Regions from separate parts of the Streptomyces sp. NPDC050856 genome, predicted to be linked through region 1. Evidence: predicted binding sites of a transcription regulator. Region 1 holds the regulator's gene; the other holds the start of a gene.
What was found. The regulator HrcA, encoded in region 1, represses chaperone genes, less so after heat shock. The targets are predictions, from matches to a motif close to TTNGCACTCNGNNNNNCNGAGTGCNAA.

Region 1 (4,550 bases):
GATCTCCTGGTACATGCCGTCGGCCGTCTTGTAGCCGGCGGCCAGGAAGCCGAGGCCCCCGGCGTCGCACACGGCGGACACCAGCCGGGGACAGGAGGCGCCGCCCGCCATGGGCGCCTGCACGATCGGGTACCGGCAGAGATCGGTCAGTGCGGAGGACATGCACGCATGGTGTCACGCCCCCGGTCCGGGCCCGAAACCCGCACCCGCGAACGGGCGTCCCCCCGCGCCACCGGGCGCGGGGGGACGGAGGCGGGCCCCTAACGTCCGTTGAAGGCGTCCTTCAGGCGGGAGAACAGGCCCTGCTGACCCGGCTGGAACTGGCCCAGGGGACGCTCCTCGCCGCGCAGCTTCGCCAGCTCCCGCAACAGCCGCTCCTGCTCCGCGTCCAGCTTGGACGGGGTCTGGACCTCCACGTGCACGATGAGGTCACCGCGCCCGCCGCCGCGCAGGTGCGTGACACCGCGCCCGTGCAGCGGGATGGACTGGCCGGACTGCGTGCCCGGCCGGATGTCGACCTCCTCGACACCGTCCAGGGTCTCCAGCGGGCACTTGGTGCCCAGCGCGGCCGCCGTCATCGGGACGGTGACCGTGCAGTGCAGGTCGTCGCCGCGCCGCTGGAAGACCGCGTGCGGCAGCTCGTGGATCTCCACGTACAGGTCGCCGGCCGGGCCGCCGCCGGGGCCGACCTCGCCCTCGCCGGCCAGCTGGATGCGGGTGCCGTTGTCGACACCGGCCGGGATCTTCACCGTCAGGGTGCGGCGGGAGCGGACCCGGCCGTCACCCGCGCACTCGGGGCACGGGGTGGGCACCACGGTGCCGAAGCCCTGGCACTGGGGGCAGGGCCGGGAGGTCATGACCTGGCCCAGGAAGGAGCGGGTCACCTGGGAGACCTCGCCACGGCCGCGGCACATGTCGCAGGTCTGGGCCGAGGTGCCGGGGGCGGCGCCCTCGCCGGAGCACGTGGTGCAGACGACCGCCGTGTCGACCTGGATGTCCTTGGTGGTGCCGAAGGCCGCCTCGTCGAGGTCGATCTCCAGACGGATCATCGCGTCCTGGCCGCGCCGTGTGCGCGACCGGGGCCCGCGCTGGGACGCCGTGCCGAAGAAGGCGTCCATGATGTCGGAGAAGTTGCCGAAGCCGCCCGCGCCGAAGCCGCCGGCGCCACCGCCGCCCGAGGAGGACAGCGGGTCGCCGCCGAGGTCGTAGACCTGCTTCTTCTGCGGGTCCGACAGCACCTCGTAGGCGGCGTTGATCTCCTTGAACCGCTCCTGCGTCTTCGGATCGGGGTTGACGTCCGGGTGCAGCTCGCGAGCGAGCCGCCGGAACGCCTTCTTGATCTCGTCCTGGGACGCGTCGCGGCGTACGCCGAGTACGGCGTAGTAGTCCGTGGCCACTTACGACTCCGCCAGGATCTGTCCGACGTAACGTGCCACTGCGCGTACCGCTCCCATCGTTCCGGGGTAGTCCATGCGGGTCGGTCCGACCACGCCGAGTTTGGCGACTGCCTCGTCGCCTGAACCGTAACCGACCGCGACGACGGACGTGGAGCTGAGCCCCTCATGGGCGTTCTCGTGCCCGATGCGTACGGTCATGGCCGAGTCCGTGGCCTCGCCGAGCAGCTTGAGGAGCACGACCTGCTCCTCAAGCGCCTCCAGCACCGGCCTGATCGTCAGCGGGAAGTCGTGCCCGAAGCGGGTGAGATTGGCGGTTCCGCCGATCATCAGCCGCTCCTCGGTCTCCTCCACCAGCGTCTCCAGCAGGGTGGCCAGCACCGTGGAGACGGTCCCGCGGTCCTCCGTCTCGAAGGACTCGGGGAGGTCCTGCACCAGCTGCGGTACGTCGGTGAAGCGCCGCCCGACCACCCGGCTGTTGAGCCGCGCCCGCAGGTCGGCCAGGGACGTCTCGCCGAACGGCGCGGGGCAGTCGATCATGCGCTGCTCCACCCGGCCCGTGTCGGTGATCAGGACCAGCATCAGCCGGGCCGGCGCCAGCGACAGCAGCTCGACGTGGCGCACGGTGGACCGGGTCAGCGAGGGGTACTGGACGACCGCCACCTGCCGGGTGAGCTGCGCCAGCAGCCGTACCGTACGGCCGACGACGTCGTCCAGGTCGACCGCGCCGTCCAGGAAGTTCTGGATGGCGCGCCGCTCGGGCGTCGACAGCGGCTTGACCCCGGCCAGCTTGTCGACGAAGAGCCGGTAGCCCTTGTCGGTGGGGATCCGGCCGGCGCTGGTGTGGGGCTGGGCGATGAACCCCTCCTCCTCCAGGACGGCCATGTCGTTGCGCACGGTGGCCGGGGAGACGCCGAGGTTGTGGCGCTCGGTGAGCGCCTTGGAACCGACCGGCTCCTCGGTGCCGACGTAGTCCTGGACGATGGCGCGCAGCACTTCGAGTCTGCGTTCGCTGAGCATGCGCACACCTCCAGCTAGCTCTGGTTCCTGCCGTTTGGCCTGGCACTCGCCCTGTCCGAGTGCCAGCCGTCCCCGGGTCAGTGTACGGGGCCCGGGCGCGCCCGTGCCAAGGGCGGCGGTCACGCCGTCGGCGGGGCGGGCCCCTGGGTTTGCCGATAGCGTCGCGGTATGGACGTCCGTTGGGAAGACTTCGGCTGGGAGCGGCTCGGCGACGGGGTCGGCAGGCGGCGGCTGCCGGTCTGGGACGCGACCACCGCGCTGGTCGCCGGGGAGCGCGGGGCCCTGCTGTTCGACACGGGTGCCACCCTGCGGGAGGGCGCCGAGATCAGGGCCCAGGCGCAGCGGCTGCTGGGCGGCCGCAGGGTGACGCATGTCGCACTGAGCCATCCGCACTTCGACCACGTGCTGGGGACGGCGGCGTTCGCCGGGGCGGAGGTGTACGGGGCGGTGGGCGTCGACGCCCTGCTGAGCCGGGAACGGGACGCGCTGCGCGTCGACGCGGTACGTCACGGGGTCGCCGAGCCGGACGCGGTGGAGGCGACGGACGTGCTGGTCGTGCCGCACCACCTGGTCTGCGGCGGCTGGACGGTGGAGCTGGGCGGGCGCCAGGTGCTGCTGTCCGACGCCGGACCGGGGCACAGCGGCCACGATCTCGCGCTGCTGGTGCCGGGCGGGAACGGGTCCCGGGCGGTGGTGTTCTGCGGCGACCTGGTGGAGGAGTCGGGCGACCCGCAGGCCGGGCCGGACGCCGTCCCGTCGCGCTGGCCGGCCGCGCTGGACCGGCTGCTGGAGCTGGGCGGTGAGGACGCGCTGTACGTGCCGGGCCACGGGGCGGTGGTCGACGCCGCGTTCGTACGCGCCCAGCGCGATGAGCTGGCCCGCCGGTTCGGGGTGTCGTAGCGTCTGACGGATGCGCAGCTACCACCCCGATCTCACGCCCCCCTGGAAGCGTTCCGCGCCGGTGCCGGAGGTACCCGCCGAGCCGGACCTGGTGGTGGAGGAGGTGGGCACGGGTTTCTGCGGGGCGGTGATCGGCTGTGAGGCGGGGACGGTCACCCTGGAGGACCGGTTCGGCAAGCAGCGGGCCTTCCCGCTGGCGCCGCGCGGGTTCCTGCTGGAGGGCCGTACGGTCACCCTGGTGCGTCCGGCCGCAGGGCCCGCGCGGCCGTCCCGCACCGCCTCCGGCTCGGTCGCCGTGCCGGGTGCGCGCGCCCGGGTGGCCCGGGCGGGGCGGATCTATGTGGAGGGCCGCCACGACGCCGAGCTGGTGGAGCGGGTCTGGGGCGACGACCTGCGCGTCGAGGGCGTGGTCGTGGAGTACCTGGAGGGCGTCGACGACCTGCCGGCCGTCGTGCGGGACTTCGGGCCCGGCCCGGACGCCCGGCTGGGCGTCCTGGTGGACCACCTGGTGCCGGGCTCCAAGGAGTCCCGTGTCGCGGCGCGGGTCACGGACGCCCACACCCTGGTGGTGGGGCACCCGTACATCGACATCTGGGAGGCGGTGAAGCCGTCCTCCGTGGGCATCCCCGCGTGGCCCGCCGTGCCCCGCGGCCAGGACTGGAAGACGGGGGTGTGCCGCGCCCTGGGCTGGCCGGAGAACACGGGCGCGGCCTGGCAGCACATCCTGTCGCGGGTCCGCTCCTACAAGGACCTGGAGCCGGCGCTGCTGGGCCGGGTCGAGGAGCTGATCGACTTCGTGACGGCGCCCTGAGCCGGGTTCAGTCCACCAGGTCCCGTACGACGGCGTCGGCCAGCAGCCGGCCGCGCAGGGTGAGGACCGCGCGGCCCCCGGCGAAGGGGCCGGGGTCCAGGAGGCCGTCGGACACCGCCCGGCCGGCGGCGGCCAGCCCGGCGGGCCTGAGCAGGGACAGCGGGCAGCCGTCCCGCAGGCGCAGCTCCAGCAGCACCCGCTCGACGCGCCGGTCCTCCCCCGACAGCAGCTCGCGGCCGGCGCCCGGGGAGCGGCCCTGGGCGAGGGCGGCGGCGTAGGCGCCGGGATGCTTGACGTTCCACCAGCGCACCCCGCCCACGTGGCTGTGCGCGCCGGGCCCGGCTCCCCACCAGTCGGCGCCGCGCCAGTACAGCTCGTTGTGCAGGCACCGCCCGGCCGACGAGGTGGCCCAGTTGGACACCTCG
Region 2 (4,550 bases), on a different contig from region 1:
GATCACGCACACGCCGCCGGCCAGCTTCGCGAGGCGCTCCTGGAGCTTCTCGCGGTCCCAGTCGGAGTCGGTGGTCTCGATCTCGGCCTTGATCTGGTTGACCCGGCCCAGCACGTCGTCGGAGCTGCCGCCGCCGTCGACGATGGTGGTCTCGTCCTTGGTGACGGTCACACGGCGGGCGGTGCCCAGGACCTCCAGGCCGGCCTGGTCGAGCTTGAGGCCGACCTCCTCGGCGATGACGGTCGCGCCGGTGAGGGCGGCCATGTCGCCGAGCATCGCCTTGCGGCGGTCGCCGAAGCCGGGGGCCTTGACCGCGACCGCGTTGAAGGTGCCGCGGATCTTGTTGACGACCAGGGTCGACAGGGCCTCGCCCTCGACGTCCTCGGCGACGATCAGCAGCGGCTTCGAGGAACCGGCCTGGATGACCTTCTCCAGCAGCGGCAGCAGGTCCTGGATGGAGGAGATCTTGCCCTGGTGGATCAGGATGTACGGGTCGTCGAGGACGGCCTCCATACGCTCCTGGTCGGTCACCATGTACGGCGAGAGGTAGCCCTTGTCGAAGGCCATGCCCTCGGTGAAGTCCAGCTCCAGACCGAAGGTGTTGGACTCCTCGACGGTGATGACACCGTCCTTGCCGACCTTGTCCATCGCCTCGGCGATGAGCTCGCCGACCTGCTGGTCCTGCGCGGAGAGCGCGGCCACGGCGGCGATGTCGGCCTTGTCGTCGATCGGGCGCGCGGTGGCCAGGAGCTCGTCGGAGACGGCCTTGACCGCGGCGTCGATGCCCTTCTTCAGGGCGGCCGGGGAAGCACCGGCGGCGACGTTGCGCAGACCCTCGCGGACCAGGGCCTGGGCGAGCACGGTGGCGGTGGTGGTGCCGTCACCCGCGATGTCGTTGGTCTTGGTCGCCACCTCCTTCACCAGCTGGGCGCCGAGGTTCTCGTACGGGTCCTCGATCTCGACCTCACGGGCGATCGTGACACCGTCGTTGGTGATGGTGGGGGCGCCGAACTTCTTGTCGATGACGACGTTGCGGCCCTTGGGGCCGATCGTCACCTTGACCGTGTCGGCAAGCTTGTTGACGCCGCGCTCGAGGGCGCGACGGGCGTCCTCGTCGAACTTCAGAATCTTCGCCATGGAGCGTTTCAGCCCTCTCGGAACTCGGGTGAACGAACCGCGCCCCTCGCCGCCCGGCATTGTCAGCGGGGGCCAGGGGCGCAGTTCGAAGCAATTCTGCTGGGTGAAGCAGGGTGATTACTTCTCGACGATCGCGAGCACGTCGCGAGCCGAGAGGACGAGGTACTCCTCGCCGCTGTACTTCACCTCGGTGCCGCCGTACTTGCTGTACAGCACGATGTCGCCGGTCTTCACGTCGAGCGGCAGGCGCTCGCCGTTCTCGAAGCGGCCCGGACCCACGGCAAGGACGACGCCCTCCTGGGGCTTCTCCTTGGCGGTGTCCGGGATGACCAGGCCAGAGGCGGTGGTCTGCTCGGCGTCGAGCGGCTGGACCACGATGCGGTCCTCGAGCGGCTTGATGGCAACCTTGGAGCTGGTGGTCGTCACGATCCGACCTCCCCCTTCGGAGATCTCACGGGGTTAACTGTCTGAGGTGGCGACCAGGTGGATCCGTCGTCGCGGGTGCCGGACCTGCCCGTCGCTGTGTTGGCACTCTCCTGCGGGGAGTGCCAGACCCGAGACTATGACCGCGGTTAGCACTCGGTCAAGCGGAGTGCCAATTCCCCGCCGCGTGGCGGGGACGCGGGACGGCCGGTGAGGACCGGTGAGGGCCGGTGAGGGCCGGGGCCGCGCCTCAGACGTAGTCCTCCAGCCTGGCCACCGCGTAACCCTTGGCCGTGATGGTGTTCATCACCTGGCGGATCATGTCCGGCATGGTGCCCTTCCAGTCCTCCCGGCCCCGGAAGTGGGTGAGGACGATGTCACCGGGGTGCAGGTCCCGGTCCCACTCGCGCCACTCCATGCGGTCGGGGAACGCCTCGGCAGCCCACAGCGGCACGGCCTTGATGCCGCACGCCCGGGCGGCGCGCAGGGTGTCGCGGTTGTAGTTGCCGTAGGGCGGGCGGAAGAGCGCGGGCCGCTTGCCGTACCGCTGCTCGATGATGTCCTGCTGGCCGCAGATCTCGCGCTTCTGCTCCGCGAGCGAGAGGGCGGGCATGTAGCGGTGGTTGATGGTGTGGTTCTGCAGGGCCACGCCGCGGTCCTGCATCTTCCGGAAGTAGCCGTAGTTGTCCCGGACCAGGTAGTCGCTGAGGAAGGCGCTGTAGGGGACACCCAGGTCGGTCATCATCCTCAGCAGCTCGGGGTCCTTCTCCGCGCCGTCGTCGATGGTGAGGAAGACGATCCGGTCCTCGGTGGGGACGGTGGTGAAGACCGGCGGCAGGCCGGGGTCGCCCACCTCGAAGCCCTTGCGGAAGGTGATCCGCGGTTTGACCGCGGGGGGCGGGGGCGCGGCCAGCGGCGTCCGGCGCAGCCCCCACTTCCGGGCGGCGGCGGCGCGCGCGGCGTGCGCGCGCTCGACCTTCCGCACATAGGCGGCGAGGGCGCCGGCCGCGCCGGGGGCCTGTTCGGGCCGGCCGGCGGCGGGCGGGGCCTGCCCGGCGGCGCCGGGCGCGCCCCGGTCCGGGCCGTCGTGGGTACAGCCGGCTCCGAGTGCGGTGATCGCCAGCGCGGCGAGCACGACGCCCAGCCGCTTTGCACCCATTTTTTGGTTTTGTCGTACTAGCTGCATGGCGCCGCATCCTGTCAGCGCCGGGCCCCGTCGGCCGGCCGACACCGCCGCCCGCCGCGCACCATCCCCCGGCTGGCCCACAATGGGCCGGGTGACCGATCTCGCCGCCTTCTCCGCGCTCCTCACCGACGAGGGCCAGACCCTGCTCGCCGCCCTGCGCGACTACGACCCGTCCCAGGAGCTCGCCGTCGCCTCCCGGCTGCGCCGCGAGCACCCCGCCGAGCTGGTCACGGCGGCGCTCGCGCAGGCCCGGCTGCGGCAGCGGGCGGTGGCGAAGTTCGGCGAGCGGGACGCGTACCGCATGTACTTCACGCCCGGCGGCGTGGAGCAGTCCACCCGCTGCGCGGTCGCCGCACACCGCGCCGCCGCCTTCGCCCGGCTCGGGGTGCGCAGCGTCGCCGACCTGTGCGGCGGGATCGGCGGCGACGCCATCGCCTTCGCCCGGGCGGGGATCCGCGTCCTGGCCGTCGACCGGGACCCGCTGACGGCCGAGGCGGCCCGCGCGAACGCCGAGGCGCTCGGCCTGGCCGGGCTCATCGAGGTGCGGCGCGCCGATGTCACCGAGGTGGACACCTCCTCGTACGACGCGGTCTTCGTCGACCCGGCACGGCGGGGCGGGCGGGGCCGCATCTTCGACCCGGAGGCGTACTCCCCGCCGCTGTCCTGGGCGGTCGAGGCGGCCCGTACGGCCCCGCACGCGGCGCTGAAGATCGCCCCGGGCATCCCGCACGAGGCGATCCCGCACGACGCGGCGGCCGAGTGGGTCTCCGACGGCGGGGACGTGAAGGAGGCGGTGCTCTGGTTCGGCACCCGCCCCGGCACGGTGACCGCCACCCTGCTGCCGGGCCCCCACTCCCTGACCGGCCGCGGCCTGCCCGACCCCGAGGTCCGCCCGGTCGGCCGCTACCTGTACGAGCCGGACGGCGCCGTCATCCGCGCGCACCTGGTCGCGGAGGTGGCCGAGCACCTCGGGGGCGGCCTGGTCGACGCGACGATCGCGTACATCACCGCGGACGACCTGCGTGCCACCCCGTACGCCACCGCCTACGAGATCACCGACGAGCTCCCCTTCAACCTCAAGAGGCTCAAGGCCCTGCTGCGTGAACGGGAGGTCGGCGCCCTGACGGTGAAGAAGCGCGGCTCGGCGGTCGAGCCGGAGGAACTGCGCCGCAAGCTCAAGCCCAAGGGCCGGAACGCGGCGACGGTGTTCCTGACCAGGGTGGCGGGCGCGCCCACCATGCTGGTGGGCCGGCCGGCCTGACCCAGAGACTCCGCCCTTCGGGCCGGCGAGTTCCCCGCGGGCCGTTCCGGCCCCGCGACGCCTCAGGGCGGAACCGCGGTGACGGGTGCCGTACGCGGGGGCACGCGGTCGAGGCCGCCCGCTGGAGCGGCAGCCGGCGTGCCGACCGGTCCCGGCGCTCGCCGGAGACCACGCCGAGACGACCAGGACCAGCACGGCCGGTCCCAGGCACCGGTGCCCGCCCGGTCGGCGAGCGGTGCCTCGCGGCCCGGCCGGGTGCGCGGGTGGAGGGGTGGCGGGAGCGGGGGGCTACCGCGAGGCGCCACCCGAGGCCGGCGCCTGTGACCGTTCGAGGAGCAGGGCCCTCTCCTGGCCGTTCCGCGCCAGCGACGCCGCCCGCTCGAACTCCGCCCGCGCCTCGGCCGCACGCCCCAGCCGGGCCAGCAGGTCGCCCCGTACGCTCGGCAGCAAGTGGTAATCCCGCAAGGCGGGGTTCGGTGGCCAGGGCGTCCACGTCGGCAGCGCCGCCGCCGGGCCCTGGGCCATCGAGACGGCCACCGCGCG

Region 2: a site for HrcA is predicted at 1,710-1,736, ahead of groES (co-chaperone GroES). Genes of this name have one in related genera too.

The regions. Positions count from the first base shown of each region.
Region 1 covers NZ_JBFAGV010000034.1:21,534-26,083, reverse strand. Annotated here, with positions in the region: gene AB0H53_RS24890 (nitronate monooxygenase) at 1-162, opposite strand, end outside; gene dnaJ (molecular chaperone DnaJ) at 261-1,397, opposite strand; gene hrcA (heat-inducible transcriptional repressor HrcA) at 1,398-2,414, opposite strand; gene AB0H53_RS24875 (MBL fold metallo-hydrolase) at 2,583-3,314, shown strand; gene AB0H53_RS24870 (DUF3097 domain-containing protein) at 3,325-4,125, shown strand; gene hemW (radical SAM family heme chaperone HemW) at 4,133-4,550, opposite strand, start outside.
Region 2 covers NZ_JBFAGV010000015.1:16,578-21,127, reverse strand. Annotated here, with positions in the region: gene groL (chaperonin GroEL) at 1-1,137, opposite strand, end outside; gene groES (co-chaperone GroES) at 1,255-1,563, opposite strand; gene AB0H53_RS16020 (polysaccharide deacetylase family protein) at 1,811-2,719, opposite strand; gene AB0H53_RS16015 (class I SAM-dependent methyltransferase) at 2,829-4,007, shown strand; partial or broken gene AB0H53_RS16010 (RNA polymerase subunit sigma-24) at 4,296-4,550, opposite strand, start outside.